Regions from separate parts of the Listeria sp. MAN/IMW/UF555 genome, predicted to be linked through region 2. Evidence: riboswitches for the same ligand, from Rfam matches in the RefSeq annotation. Region 2 holds a riboswitch; each other region holds the start of a gene.
The links. Region 2 has a riboswitch for S-adenosylmethionine ahead of AC4PG8_RS06835 (MetQ/NlpA family ABC transporter substrate-binding protein). Riboswitches for the same ligand answer to the same signal wherever they lie in the genome.
Positions count from the first base shown of each region.

Region 1 (3,847 bases), on a different contig from region 2:
ACGCCATCTTTAAGCGTTAAAAGTCCATTATCTACAAAAATCCCAATAACACGCGGCCAGTCAGATTTTGAGTTAGAAAGTAAAACTTGCGCGCCGTCTTTTAAATCTTTAATATCTTTTACTTTTTTAGAATAAATGCCCATTGGTTCGATGTGAATAGCACCGACATCAGCAAATTTGTAACCTTTTTCTTTTTCTTCTAATTCAAGATATGGTTTATGTTGGAAGTAGTTAGCATCTAAATCGCCTTCTTCTAGGGCTTTATTAGGCATAACGTAGTCTGTATATTTAACAATTTTCAAGTCAATCCCTTTATCTTTCAGGATTGGTTTTGCTTGTTCTAAGATTTGAGCATGGGGTGTATTTGACGCACCCACTACCAATTTATTATCGTCTTTACTAGATGAAGCTTTATCTGAGGAGCCACCGCAAGCTGTAAGTACTAAAACTAAACTTAATGTGAAAATTAAACCAAGAACCTTTTTCATGAAATTCTCTCCTTTTTTGCGGGGATTCCGCGTTTTTTTATATAAATTTCTTCATATACATTGATTAGCGTTTATCGGTTCGTTTTGTTAGGAAGTCGCCGATAAATTGGAAAATAAAGACGATGATTAAAATAATAATTGTCGCAAGTACCGTTACATCAGGTTGTCCACGTTGGAATCCTTCAAGATAAGCTGTATTTCCAAGCCCACCTGCACCAATGACGCCGGCCATCGCTGTGAATCCAACAAGTGAAATTGCTGTCACTGTAATACCAGAAATAATCGCTGGTAAGGCTTCTGGGATGAGCACTTTACCAATAATAGTAAACATATTCGCGCCCATGGATTTAGCGGCTTCAATAACGCCTTTGTCTACTTCGCGAAAAGCAATTTCTACCATCCGACCATAGAACGGAGCTGCTGAGATAATTAAAGCTGGAAGTGCTGCTTTCGGTCCAATTACGGTTCCGACTAACGATTTTGTCATCGGTAAAAGTAACACGATTAAAATAATAAAAGGAATGGAACGGAACACATTAACAAGGATTGCTGTGATCCAGTATAAAATGCGCGCTCCGGCATGTTTTTTATTATTGGTTAAAAATAGTAATAATCCTAGCACGATTCCTAGTAAAAAAACTGCAAATAATGAAGTAAGTGTCATATATAGCGTTTCTTGTGTGGCAACCCACATCATTTGAAAATCAACATTTGGAAATAACTCTTGTAATTTCGTCATCGTTCTAACACTTCCGTTTCTACTTTAAGTTGACGTAGCTGTGTTAGACTGGCTTCTATCGCTTCTTCTGTGCCTAGAACTTGGACATACAATGTTCCGTATGCGCCGTTTTGCGTTTGAGTTAAGTTCCCATGAAGGACATTTAGCAAGACATCATTTTCTTTTGCTACTTGAGAGATAACTGGTTGAGTTGCATTTTCACTCATGAAGAGTAGTTTAACGATTTTACCTTCTGCGTAATTATCGAGTAATAGATGGATTAGTTCTTCCGTTTCGTCTGAATCAGTTACTTGGCGGACGAAGCGCTGCGTTACTTTTTCTTTAGGATGGCGGAAAACGTCTAGTACGTCACCGAGTTCAGCAACTTTCCCGTTTTCCATGACTGCCACGCGATTACAGATTTTACGGATAACGTGCATTTCGTGGGTGATAACGATGATAGTTAGGTTGAGGCGTTTATTTATGTCTAGCAGTAATTCTAAAACTTCATCGGTTGTTTGTGGATCTAGTGCGGATGTAGCTTCATCACAAAGCAATACTTTAGGATTATTCGCGAGCGCTCTTGCAATACCTACGCGCTGTTTTTGCCCACCACTTAGTTCAGCTGGATAGGCGTTTTCTTTTCCTTCTAAGCCAACGAGTCGGATTAGTTCATTGACCCGAAAACGTCTTTTCTCACCGCGAACACCAGCAATTTCTAATGGAAACGCGATATTTTCTGCAACAGTTCTTGACCATAATAAATTAAAATGTTGAAATATCATTCCGATTTGTTGGCGCGCTTTTCTTAATTTACTACCACGAATTTGGCTAATTAGTAGGTTATCTACTTCAACAGATCCTTCAGTTGGTAGTTCTAATCCATTGAACATTCGGATTAGTGTACTTTTACCAGCCCCTGAATAACCAACTACTCCGAAAATCTCACCTTGTTCAATTTCTAAATCGACATGGTCGACTGCGAGAACTTTGTTATTTCTGGACGTATATTCTTTTACGACGTTCTGTAACGTAATCATCTCTATCACCTTTTCTACATTCTGATATACAAAAAAGCCTTCCTGCTAATGAGCAGAAAGGCAGCATTTTTTCAAATGGGCTAACTTCCTTCTCATCTTTCAGAACAAATCGTTGTTCTGCATGACTTAGCACCTTAAACACATAATGAATTATTGTTTAGGTTGCTGGGTTTCACAGGGCATTTCCCTCCACCACTCTGGATAAGATTTCTACATATTATTATATCACTTCATTTGTGACTATAGTGACGTTTCTTGTTTTTTCATATTACCTTTTCCGTCACACTTTGTCAATAACTTTTTTATTTATACGCATCTATTTGTAATTTACTTCACTAATAATATTATTTTCTCCCGAATGTTCCTGGCTAGCTAACTGAGAGGCTATTTTAATCTGAGCTCTATTTTGATATTTAAGTTCGCTACTATTGACTTGAATTATGTACATAAATACCGCAATGACTGTGATACAAGCAACAACAATTAAAACAATATGTTTTTTCATTTTTCTCTCCTCCGTGATTTATATTCTACTGAAAGAACATAAATCACAAGGAAAGAAACATTTAAGAATTTTTAAAGATTAAATGAGCGGCAATTTGACGATAAAACTTGTTTTGCGATGTTTGCTTTCTGCGGTAACAATTCCGCCGTGTTTTTCAACGATAGACTTAGCAATTGCAAGGCCTAAACCAGTCCCCGTTGTTGTCCGGTTTTTATCTACTTTATAAAAACGTTCAAATAAATAAGGCAAATCAACGGTTGGAATCTCTTCACCGTAATTAGTGACCCGCACAACAGCCATATGATCTTCTTTTTTCGCGCTTACATCAATTTGTTTATTTCCTTCTCCGTATCTAAGCGCATTGGAAAATAAATTCTCAAACAAACGCATAATTTGGTTACCATCGCCACCAATGATGAGTTTATTGGCATCAAAATGTTCGATTATCTGCATATTTCGTTCTGCAGCTCGTCCGTCATATTCTGCTACTAATTGTCTGAGTAATTCAATGATGTCTAGTTCGTCTTTTTTCAATTGGTAATCAACACTATCAAGCCTAGTATAAGAGAATAAATCATCAATCAGTTTATGCAGATGACGCGCTTTTCCGTAAACAAGTTCCGTATAATAACGCAGCTCAATCTCATCACGATAACGATCCTCATGAATATAACTTAAATATCCTAAAATCGACGTTAAAGGCGTCCGCAAATCATGTGAGACATTCGTAATCAAGTCATTCCTAGCTTGCTGCGCCTGTTCTTCCTTTTTCATTAATTTATTTTGTCGTTCACGCATATTTTCAATGTTTCGCTCAAGTTCTTGAATTTCCGGGACAAAACTTTCTGTATCAACCGGCTTTCCATCATTTAAAGCAAAATTAATCGTTCGTAGTTGTTTTTTTAATATCCGCTGACGCATCAATCGATAAAAGAATGCAAAGAATAAACAAGCAATCAAAAAGATAATTAAAAACTTCAGCGATAACATCCAAAACGACTGCATTATCCGAGTATATTTATTCGGCCCAAAAAGTTGAACCATAGATTGCGTCACTTCACGTAAAAACAAAGAATCATCACGAATAGAAATACTC
Region 1 is NZ_JBZWZS010000004.1:44,195-48,041, forward strand. It holds gene AC4PG8_RS12375 (MetQ/NlpA family ABC transporter substrate-binding protein) at 1-488, opposite strand, end outside; gene AC4PG8_RS12380 (methionine ABC transporter permease) at 553-1,227, opposite strand; gene AC4PG8_RS12385 (methionine ABC transporter ATP-binding protein) at 1,224-2,246, opposite strand; SAM riboswitch class I at 2,336-2,454, opposite strand; gene AC4PG8_RS12390 (hypothetical protein) at 2,563-2,751, opposite strand; gene cesK (histidine kinase CesK) at 2,830-3,847, opposite strand, start outside.
Region 1: linked by a shared signal. The riboswitch ahead of AC4PG8_RS12385 (methionine ABC transporter ATP-binding protein) and the one ahead of AC4PG8_RS06835 (MetQ/NlpA family ABC transporter substrate-binding protein) in region 2 are both predicted to bind S-adenosylmethionine.

Region 2 (3,847 bases):
GCAACCCAATTGCTAGTGAAATTACAAGTGTAATCCCAGTCATTGTAAGAGTTTCTAAAAATCCTTGCCAAAGTATCGGTCCCCATTCTTCAAAAAACAAACTCATAGTAACTCGACCTCCTCAACAACGACTCCAGATTCTTTCAAATAAGCAATAGCTTTACTATATTCGGCTTCGTCCCCTTTTAAATGAACGAGTAGTTTTCCAAGTGTTCCGTTTTTCAAATGATCTATTCCACCAGCTAAAATGCTTGGAAGAACGTCGAATTTGCGTGATACAAGAGCGAGCGCAGGTTCATCAGCCTCATCACCAATAAAATGAAGTGAAACTAATTTTCCGGTCGCGATATATTTTTCAAGCAAATCTTGCGGGATGTCGAAACTAGCTTCCGAGCCAACAAAGCGTTTTGTTGTCGCATGTTTTGCTTTGGTGAAAATATCAAGAACGGTACCTTGCTCTACTAAATGTCCATTTTCCATCACAGCAACCCGGTCACAAATACGTTGAATGACATCAAGTTCATGTGTAATTAAGAAAATCGTAATGCCAAGCTCAGCGTTAATCTTAAGTAACAACTGCAAAATTGCTTCTGTTGTTTCAGGATCCAAAGCACTTGTCGCTTCATCGCTTAAAAGAATTTCTGGTTCATGCGCAAGAGCACGAGCAATCGCAACACGTTGTTTTTGACCGCCAGAAAGCTGACTTGGATAATTGCTTCTTTTATCCTCTAAGCCAACAATCGACAAGTATTTATTTACGCGAATCTCGATTTCGTCTTTTGGAACACCTTCTAATTTTAACGGTTTGGCAATGTTATCATAGACAGTTGCGGTTTTAAGTAAGTTATATCCTTGGAAAATCATACCAATTTTCCGACGAGCGACACGAAGTTCTTTACTTGAGAGGGTAGACAAATTCTTCCCGTCAATTAAAACTTGGCCGGCATCAGGACGTTCAAGCAAGTTGATGCAACGAACGAGCGTACTTTTTCCGGCGCCACTGTAACCAACGACACCGAAAATTTCTCCTTTTTCGACTGTAATAGAAACATTTTTGACGGCTTCTACGGTTTTTCCATTTACATTAAATGACTTTGAAACTTGATGTAATTCGATCAAAATAAAACAACTCCCTAGAATGCAGGTACTACAGACCCATTAAATTCTTTTTCAATAAATGCTTTTACGTCATCAGAATGGTAGTATTTTTCTAATGTTTTAACGACTTCATCATCTTTGTTTTCGCTACGAATAACAAATACGTTTGGATATGGATTGTCTTTTGTTGGTTCATGGTAAATTGCGTCTTTATTAATAGAAAGTCCAGCACCCATTGCGAAGTTAGTATTGATAGCTGCTGCTGCAACTTCATCTAATTGTGCAGGGATTTGAGAAGCTTCAAGTTCAACGATTTCAAGGTCAAGTGGGTTTTCAGCAATGTCTTTTTTTGTTGCTTTTTCTTCCACGCCATCTTTTAATTTAATAATGCCAGCATCTTCAAATAGTTTTAAACCACGGTATTCGTTACTTGGATCGTTTGGAACGGCAATTTTGTCGCCTTTTTTAAGATCTTTTAAGTCTTTAATATCGTTGGAGTAAACACCCATTGGGAATGCTACTGTTTTAAAAGCAACGTCTAATTTGTAGCCTTTATCTTTCTTTTGTTGCTCTAAGAACGGGATTGTTTGGTAGTTATTCGCATCGAGGTCACCGTCGTTTAAAGCTGTATTTGGTGTATTATAATCATCAAAAGTTTTGATTTTGATTTCAAGGCCGTCTTTTTTCGCTAATTTTTGAACTTCTTCAGCGATTTGTTGGTGAGGTCCTGCTGTTGTTCCAATGGTGATTTCTTTTGTGCTTAAGGCTTTATCGTCACTTCCGCCTCCACATGCTGCTAAACCTAGAATAAGGCTTGATGCAAGTAAAATTCCTAACCCTTTTGTTAATTTTCTCATCTTTTTTTCCTCCCTAGTATGTTGATTATTTATCCAGATTTATTCATGAAAGCAATAAAAAAACTTCTCTATTTAGAATAGAGAAGTGGAAAGTCGAACATATCCAGCTCCTCTCATCTACCAAAACGGAATACACCATTTTGCTGGAATTAGCACCTTCACTTTACGCTTAAATAAAGTTAGGTTGCCGGGCTTCATCGGGCCAGTCCCTCTGCCGCTCTCGATAAGAGAAAATATTTTAGAAAAACCTGTTAGTTAAAAATATACGCATTTTAAGATAATTTGTCAATGCTTTTTTAAGTTTAAAAAAAATCATACTGGACAAATACTTCAGAAAACTTTACTATTTTAATCAATGAAACTTGAAAAGGACGGGTGCCAAATGAAAATTTCCAAACGCTTGCAAAATTTACCAGATCAATTTTTTTCTAGCCTTGTAGAAAAAGTGGGAAAGAAAGTGGAAGAAGGTCATGACGTGATTAATCTAGGTCAAGGAAATCCAGACCAGCCAACACCCAAGCATATCGTGGAAGCAATGAAAACAGCTTCAGAAAATCCAATCAATCATAAATATTCGTTGTTTCGTGGAAAACAGGAACTTAAACAAGCCGCGGCTGATTTTTATGCGCGTGAATATAATGTAACCATCGATCCAAATACAGAAGTAGCCATTTTATTTGGGACGAAAACAGGGCTTGTTGAACTGCCAATGTGTTTAATGGATCCAGGTGACGTAATGCTTTTACCAGATCCGGGCTACCCAGATTATTTATCAGGAGCCGTTTTAGGAGAAGTTCAGTTCGAAACAATGCCACTTATTGCTGAAAATAACTTTTTACCAGATTTTAATAAAATTCCTGAAGAAATTGCGAAAAAAGCGGAGTTGATGTATTTAAATTATCCAAATAACCCCACTGGCGCGGTTGCTACGACTCACTTTTTTGAAGAAACGGTTGCTTTTGCTAAAGAAAACAATATCACGATTGCACATGATTTTGCTTATGGTGGTATTGGTTTTGATGGGAAGAAACCGATTAGCTTTTTAGAAACTCCAGGAGCAAAAGAGATTGGAATCGAACTTTATACGCTTTCGAAAACATACAATATGGCTGGCTGGCGCGTAGGATTTGCTGTTGGGAATAAAGACGTTGTCGAAGCAATCAACCTCATTCAAGATCATATGTATGTAAGTTTATTCCCAGGTATTCAAGATGCTGCAATTGAGGCGCTCACAGGCGATCAAACTTGTGTACAAGAATTAAATGCTCGTTATGAAAGCCGTAGAAATGCATTTATAGCTGCTTGTGATAAAATTGGTTGGGAAGCAATTGCTCCAGCGGGCTCTTTTTTTGCATGGATGCCCGTTCCAAAAGAGTTTACAAGTAGTGAATTCGCGGATTACTTATTAAATGAGGTTAGTGTAGCTGTTGCTGACGGAAGTGGTTTCGGAACTTTCGGTGAGGGTTATGTACGCGTAGGACTTTTAATGGATGAAAAACGATTAGAAGAGGCAGTGGCGCGAATTTCCAAGCTACATTTATTTGATAAAGTGGCACAAAATTAAGAGATTATGTGATTTTAAGAGAAAATAGCTTGTAATAATTCAGATAATTAACTGTATGTGTTATAATTGATTAGTAAGTCTATTCTTAGCATGTTGTTTTATGAAGACAGGCCGGAATTTAAAGTATTTAGTGAGATTTTTTTGCATTAAATAAAAAGTATCTGTCCCGGTTAAAGCCGGCGAAATCCAGGAATGAGAGGACTGTAAAAAAATGGCAGAAAAGAAAATTCTTGTAGTAGATGACGAAAAACCGATTGCGGATATAGTTAAGTTTAATCTAAATAAAGAAGGCTTTGATGTATATTGCGCCTATGATGGCGATGAAGCG
Region 2 is NZ_JBZWZS010000001.1:1,366,706-1,370,552, reverse strand. It holds gene AC4PG8_RS06845 (methionine ABC transporter permease) at 1-106, opposite strand, end outside; gene AC4PG8_RS06840 (methionine ABC transporter ATP-binding protein) at 103-1,119, opposite strand; gene AC4PG8_RS06835 (MetQ/NlpA family ABC transporter substrate-binding protein) at 1,134-1,955, opposite strand; SAM riboswitch class I at 2,066-2,185, opposite strand; gene AC4PG8_RS06830 (pyridoxal phosphate-dependent aminotransferase) at 2,338-3,519, shown strand; gene yycF (response regulator YycF) at 3,731-3,847, shown strand, end outside.

Region 3 (3,847 bases), 1.3 Mb from region 2:
AAGAGACTGGTGCAGTAGCTGAAGGATTTCATTTTGTTGCGGATTATTTAGTTGAATCTAAGGAACGAACTTTTACAAAACGGGTTTATACAGCAAAGATTGTTTCAATAACAAGGCAACAAAACTACTTAGAAACAAAAGGTCCAGTTGTTGTGAAAGGAACTCTTAGTAAGTTTATTTTGCAACCGGCATTTAGTTTTTTTATGCGTGACGCTGGAATGGTACAAATTGTTAAGCAGGCTGAGCGGATTTTAAACGATAAAAACTAGTCAAACCAGGGTAATCTCTGCTATGATAAAAGAAACTGGAGGTGAGAAAATTGGGTATGCCACTTGAGGTAAACACAATGATCGTAACAAAGGGAAATGAAAAAAGAATTTCAGATAATTTCTTTGAACTGGAAAAAGTAGGTTACCGGATTTATCCAATTGATGTTCCAATTGCTGTTCGTAAAACAAAAGAAGGCGAAACACTTGGAGAAGCAATTCCGCGCAAACTTGTATGGGAAAATAATAAAACCATCATTAAATATGAATTAATCGCTTTAAATTCAAGTAACTAATTTTGGAGGGGATTTTTTGAAACGCAAAGTTGGTATAATTGGTGCTGGTCATGTTGGAAGCGACGTGGCTTTTTCTCTTGTTACGCAAGGGATTTGTGATGAAATCGTTATAATTGATAAAATAGAAGCAAAAGCAGAGAGTGAAGCGCTTGAGTTACGCGATATGGCATCGATGACTCGTTCCTATACAACCATTACAGCGAATAACTGGGAAGCTCTTTCAGATGCAGATATTATTGTGATGGCTGTTGGTCCGGAAACATTACTACGAGAAGATCGTATGGAAGAACTCGTTGAAACAAGTCGTTCGGTAACGGAGATTGTGCCGAAAATTTTAGCGACAGGTTTTAAAGGGATTTTTGTGAATATTACTAATCCGTGTGATGTTATTACCATGCTCATTCAAAAAATATCTGGTTTTGATCGTTCCCGTGTATTTGGAACAGGGACATCGCTTGATACTGCTAGAATGAGAAGAGTAGTTGGAGAAGCTTTACATATTAATCCTAAAAGCATCGAGGGGTACGTTCTTGGCGAGCACGGTGAATCACAATTCGTTGCGTGGTCAACTGTGAAAATCGGTGGCGTCAATATCACTGATTATAAAACGAAGACACCGCTTGATTTACCTGCTTTAAAAGATGCAGTACGCGGTGGTGGCTGGAATATTTTAACGGGGAAAGGTTGGACGAGTTTTGGAATTGCTACTGCTACAGCGGGAATTGTTGATGCTCTCTTAACAGATGCAAAACAAGTATTTCCGTTAGCTGTTTTTTCAGAACAAACAAATACATATATCGGCCAACCAGCGCTTATTGGAGCAAATGGGGTTTTAGATACGATAAAACCACCACTAACTAAAGAAGAACAAACTAATTTTGAACATTCAGCGGAAGTTATCCGTAAAGCTTTCGACTTGCTTTAGATTTAAAATTATCCATAAAAAAACTAGCTACATTAAAGATTATCATCTTTTAACGTAGCTAGTTTTTTAAGCTGTTTTGACTTTTTTCTTTTGTTTAGGTTTTTTTGATTTTTTTGAAATAAAGCGAACTAGGCTAATAATAAGTGATACGACATATTCACCAAATGAACCAATAAAAATAGCAATAGCGATTTCTGTTTGTGACATCCCACCACCGTAGAAACTGATGAAAAATACCACACCACTTGCAATTAATCCCATTGTTGCTAAGAAATATTTAAACCAATACCAACGAAAAACAAAATCAAATAAACATACAACGGCTAAAAACCCAAGAAAAATAATCAAGGATAACGTAATTAAACTCATAGATACAATCTCCTTTAGATAAGTAAAACATCTTTTTTATCCATCTATCATACCACAGGATGGAAATAATGATAAGCGAAAAATAATGGAAGGCATTTTTTTACTGTTTTTTGAAAATGGAAATCAAGACAAAACCGAATTTTTATTGCATATAGCCTCAGTTTATGGTATTCTATCTTAGAATTAAAATTTATCTCTTATCCAGAGCGGTAGAGGGACTGACCCTTTGAAGCCCAGCAACCTACACATATAAGTGAAAGGTGCTAATCTGTTGCAGGAGTAATATCTCCTGAACGATGAGAGCAAAGGTATAATTATAGCCTTTCTCTATTCGTGCGCGTTTCGTGCAAAATAGAGAGAGGCTTTTTATATGAGACGTATTTGGAGAGAACTAAAGGAGGAAAATAAAATTGGCTAAAAACCGTCATCTATTTACATCGGAATCGGTTTCTGATGGACATCCAGATAAAATTGCAGATCAAATATCTGATGCAATTTTAGATGCAATTATTTCAAAAGATCCAGACGCACGTGTCGCTTGTGAGACTACTGTGACAACTGGTTTAGTTTTAGTAGCAGGTGAGATTACTACTTCTGTATATGTAGATATTCCTAAAATCGTTCGTGATACTATTAAAGAAATCGGCTATACTCGAGCAAAATATGGTTTTGATGCAGAGACATGTGCTGTTTTAACGGCTATTGACGAACAATCACCAGATATTGCGCAAGGTGTGGATGAGGCACTAGAATCAAGAAGTGGCAGCGAAATTGATGCTGCTATTGAAGCAATTGGGGCAGGAGATCAAGGTTTGATGTTTGGCTTTGCTACAGATGAAACAGAAGAGTTAATGCCACTACCAATCTTTTTGGCACATGGCTTAGCACGCAAGTTAACAGAATTACGCAAAACGAATAAATTAGATTATTTACGACCAGATGCGAAAACACAAGTAACTGTAGAATATGATGAATTTAATCAACCTGTTCGCATTGATACAATTGTTGTTTCAACGCAACATCATCCTGACATCACACAAGAACAAATCGCGAAAGATTTACACACACATCTATTCCCAGAAGTAATTGATGCTTCTTTCTTAGATGAAAATACGAAATACTTTATTAATCCAACTGGCCGCTTTGTTATTGGTGGACCACTTGGCGATGCTGGACTTACTGGCCGTAAAATTATCGTGGATACATACGGTGGTTATGCGCGTCACGGCGGGGGAGCATTTTCTGGTAAAGATCCAACCAAAGTAGACCGTTCGGGTGCTTATGCTGCAAGATATGTCGCTAAAAATATCGTTGCTGCTGGACTTGCTAAAAAAGTAGAAGTACAAGTTGCATATGCCATCGGAGTTGCGCGTCCAGTTTCCATTTCGATTGACACATATGGAACAAGTGACTATTCAGAACAAGAACTAATTGATGGCGTTAATGAGCTATTTGACTTACGCCCAGCTGGGATAATCCATATGCTTGATTTACGTCGCCCAATTTATCGTCAAACAGCTGCATTTGGTCATTTTGGCCGTAGCGACCTTGATTTACCTTGGGAAAGAACGGATAAAGCAGAAGCCTTAAAAAAATTAATCGTAAAATAAGCTTAACCGAACATTTCTTGTGAGGAATGTTCGGTTTTTTTCTTTCCTAAACAGTGCAAAGAAAGCCTAGTTATGATATGATAGACGTTGTGAAAAAAAGATAAAATGATTATCTATATAGAGGAGAAATGTTACCATGTGTGGATTTGTAGGATGCGTACATGACCGCATTACAGAAATTACTGGCGCTGATAAAGAAACCTTTAGACAAATGAACAGTATGATTACGCACCGTGGGCCAGATGATGAAGGATACTTCACAGATGATCACGTGCAGTTTGGTTTCCGCCGTTTAAGTATTATTGATGTAGAAAACGGTCATCAACCGTTAACGTATGAAAATGAACGTTACTGGATTATTTTTAATGGAGAAGTTTATAA
Region 3 is NZ_JBZWZS010000001.1:17,701-21,547, forward strand. It holds gene ytkD (RNA deprotection pyrophosphohydrolase) at 1-269, shown strand, start outside; gene AC4PG8_RS00110 (DUF2584 domain-containing protein) at 320-562, shown strand; gene AC4PG8_RS00115 (L-lactate dehydrogenase) at 579-1,487, shown strand; gene AC4PG8_RS00120 (hypothetical protein) at 1,554-1,856, opposite strand; SAM riboswitch class I at 2,051-2,159, shown strand; gene metK (methionine adenosyltransferase) at 2,267-3,466, shown strand; gene asnB (asparagine synthase (glutamine-hydrolyzing)) at 3,603-3,847, shown strand, end outside.
Region 3: linked by a shared signal. The riboswitch ahead of metK (methionine adenosyltransferase) and the one ahead of AC4PG8_RS06835 (MetQ/NlpA family ABC transporter substrate-binding protein) in region 2 are both predicted to bind S-adenosylmethionine.

Region 4 (3,847 bases), on a different contig from region 2:
CGAGCGTGATTTTTGCTTTTTGTTGTAATTCAGGGATATTTAGCGCGCCGCAGTTACACATAGTAGAGCGGACTTTGCTAAGGCTGATGGCAACATTGTCTTTCAAGGATCCAGCGTAAGGAACATAAGAATCTACGCCTTCTTCAAAAGATAATTTCTTATCGCCGCCAAGGTCATAACGTTGCCAGTTGCGCGCGCGGTTAGCTCCTTCGCCCCAATATTCTTTCATATATGTGCCATTTAAATTCACTTTGTTAGTAGGACTTTCATCAAAACGAGAGAAATAACGACCAAGCATGATAAAGTCAGCGCCCATTGCTAGAGCTAGCGTCATATGGTAATCATAAACAATGCCGCCATCGGAACAAATCGGAATATATACACCTGTTTCTTCAAAATATTCATCACGTGCTTTAGCAACATCAATTAGGGCGGTTGCTTGTCCGCGGCCGATACCTTTTTGTTCACGTGTGATACAGATGGAGCCACCACCAACGCCAACTTTAACGAAATCTGCGCCAGCTTCTGCAAGATAACGGAAGCCATCTCGGTCAACAACATTCCCTGCGCCGACTTTGACTGTATCGCCGTATTTACCGCGAACGTAGTCAAGTGTGCGTTTTTGCCATTCAGAATAACCTTCAGAAGAATCGATACAAAGAATATCTGCGCCAGCTTCTACTAGAGCGGGAACACGTTCTTCATAGTCGCGTGTGTTAATTCCAGCTCCAACTACATAACGTTTGGAGGAATCAAGTAATTCTAATTTGTTTTCTTTATTTGAGTCGTAGTCTTTGCGGAACACCATGTGAACCAAGTGTTCGTTATCGTCTACAAGTGGTAAAGCATTTAATTTGTGGTCCCAAATAATGTTGTTAGCTTCTTTTAAAGTGGTCGATTTTTTAGCAGTAACTAGTTTTTCAAAAGGCGTCATGAAATCTGCTACTTTTTCATCAGGACTCATACGCGTCACTCGGTAGTCGCGACTTGTCACGATTCCAAGTAATTTACCGTGCGCTGTGCCGTCTTCTGTAACTGCAACTGTAGAATGACCAGTTTTTTCTTTTAAATCAAGAATGTCTTGGAGGGTTTTATCTGGGCTGATATTAGAATCGCTAATGACGAATCCAGCTTTATGATTTTTCACGCGAGAAACCATTGCAGCCTCACTTTCGATTGATTGGGAGCCGAAAATGAAGGATACGCCGCCTTCTTTAGCGAGAGCAATTCCCATGTTATCATCAGAAACAGCTTGCATAATTGCGGAAACAAGCGGAATGTTCATTGTGATAGCAGATTCTTCCCCTTTTTTAAATTTTACAATCGGTGTTTTTAAGCTAACGTTTGTTGGTACACATTCAGCCGATGAGTAGCCTGGAACTAGTAAAAACTCACTAAATGTGCGGGACGGTTCTTCAAAATAAAATGCCATTATTTCCACTCCTTCTTCTATTGTTAAATGTACTTATAAAATATCTTTATTATTTCAATAACTGGCTTGAAAGTCAATGACTGGGATGCTTTTTCGGGACGTTTTCTTTTAGTAGATGAGTGGAATATACTAAACGTAAGGAAATTTTGGCGAAGGAGGTAATCAGATGGAAGAAGAAACACTATTAGAACAAGGCTACCGCAAGTATCGCGGGGCAGATGTAGATATTTATTTTAATACGAATATTTGCGCACATTCCGGTAATTGTGTAAAAGGTAACGCAGAACTTTTTAATTTGGATAGAAAACCATGGATTATGCCAGATAACGTACCAAAAGAAGAGGCAAAACGGGTGATTCATACTTGCCCAAGTGGAGCGCTTCAATATATAGAGAAATAGGAGGATAACAAATGGAATATAAAAACGGTGAAAACAGAATTTATGCAGTAAATGAGGAAGGTGTAGAGGTCGGTGAAGTGACTTTCGTTCCAACTGGAGAAGACATGTTTATTATTGACCATACTGGTGTGGATGATGCTGCTCGTGGTCAGGGGATAGCGCAAGAACTTGTAAAACGCGCTGTCGAGAAAGCAAAAACGGAAGGAAAGAAAATTATTCCGCTTTGCCCGTTTGCAAAAGCTGAGTTTTCTAAGAAGCCAGAATATCAGGAAGTTCAAGCCGATAAATAATTAAGCGTAGACTGGGAACAAACCCAGTCTATTTTTTTATAAAATTATTTTTAAAAATCCAGTTTTCTCTTCTTGACATCTGGTTCTTTTCAGTGTATCTTTAATTCACAGTAAACTTATAGGAATAATAGTATTACAATTTCTTATCCAGAGTGGTGGAGGGAATCGGCCCAGTGAAACCCGGCAGCGGAGCGCAAGTTCTATGCTAATTCCGATCAGAAGTAATATTCTGGCAGATAAGTAGTAGCTTTTAATGAGGCGCTTCGATTCTGACCAAAAAACAGAGGAAGCGTTATTTTTAGCGCTTAAAGAGGGGAGTTTTTGTTAGATGAAGAAATTTTTATTAGTAGCGGTTATCTCGGTTTTTGCCTTGGTGTTAACAGCTTGCGGAGGCTCTGGCGCTAGTTCAGACAAAGCAAACGGTTCAGGCAAAGCGAAAGACGGCGGCTCTCTAATTATCGGCGTTACTGGGGATCCAGAAGTTATCAATCCGAACTACGCTTCTGACCGTGTAACATTAACGATTCAACAAGCTGTATACGCACCGCTATTTTGGGAAGTTGACGGGAAACCGGCACTTGCAAAAAGCTTAGATATTTCAGACGACAACTTAACTTACACTGTGAAACTAAAAGATGGTTTAACTTGGCATGACGGCAAACCTTTGACTGCAGATGACGTAGTATTTACTGTAAATTCTATTTTAGATACAAAACAAAACAGCCCGAACCGTGGGAACTTTGTTTTTGATGATAAACCTGTAAAAGTAGAAGCAGTGGATGACACAACAGTGAAATTCACATTACCAACTGTTGCTCCAGCCTTTGAAAATACAATTAAAACGTTCTTCCCAATTCCAAAACACATTTTTGAAGGGGTAGAAAACATCGAGAAAAGTGATAAAAACAAAAATCCAATCGGCTCAGGTCCGTACAAATTTGTTGAATACAAAACAGGCGAATATGTTTCCCTAGAACGATTCAACGACTATTTTGACGGCAAACCAAAATTGGATAAAGTTACTTTCCGAATCACAAAAGACCAAAACGCAGCTAATTTAGCACTGCAAAATGGCGAAATCAACCTAAAATCCATTCAACCTTCTGATAGAAAAAAAGTAGAAAAAGCGAGCGCGGTAAACATTATCACTTACCCGGAAAACCGCTTAAGCTATGCAACGTTCAACGAAAACCAACCAGCTCTTAAATCAAAAGAACTTCGCCAAGCCCTTTCTTATGCGCTTGACCGTGAAGAAATCATTGATGCAGCTTACGGTTCAGATGAATACGCAAAACCAGCTTCTTCGTTCCTAACAGAAAACACGAAATACTTCACAGATAAAGTAGAAACATACGACCAAGACATTGCTAAAGCGAAAGAATTAGTAAAAGATAGCGGTTTTGATACAAGCCAAAAACTAACTGTTTACTATTTAAACAACAGTAAATCACAAGAAAGTATCGCGCTTTACTTACAACAACAATACAAAGAAATCGGCGTGACACTTGACTTGAAACCAACAGATCCAAATGCACTAAGCAACATCACACTTGACCGCAAAAACGCAGACTACTCTATCGCACTAAATGGTTATATCATGGGGAACGATCCTGATGCATATAAATCTCTATACCTAAGCGATGCGCCATACAACTATTCAAACTACCACAACAAAGACCTAGATGCGCTTTGGGAAAAAGGTGCTGTAACTGCGGACGATAAAGA
Region 4 is NZ_JBZWZS010000003.1:86,615-90,461, reverse strand. It holds gene AC4PG8_RS10275 (IMP dehydrogenase) at 1-1,432, opposite strand, end outside; gene AC4PG8_RS10270 ((4Fe-4S)-binding protein) at 1,599-1,832, shown strand; gene AC4PG8_RS10265 (GNAT family N-acetyltransferase) at 1,844-2,122, shown strand; SAM riboswitch class I at 2,263-2,365, shown strand; gene AC4PG8_RS10260 (ABC transporter substrate-binding protein) at 2,451-3,847, shown strand, end outside.
Region 4: linked by a shared signal. The riboswitch ahead of AC4PG8_RS10260 (ABC transporter substrate-binding protein) and the one ahead of AC4PG8_RS06835 (MetQ/NlpA family ABC transporter substrate-binding protein) in region 2 are both predicted to bind S-adenosylmethionine.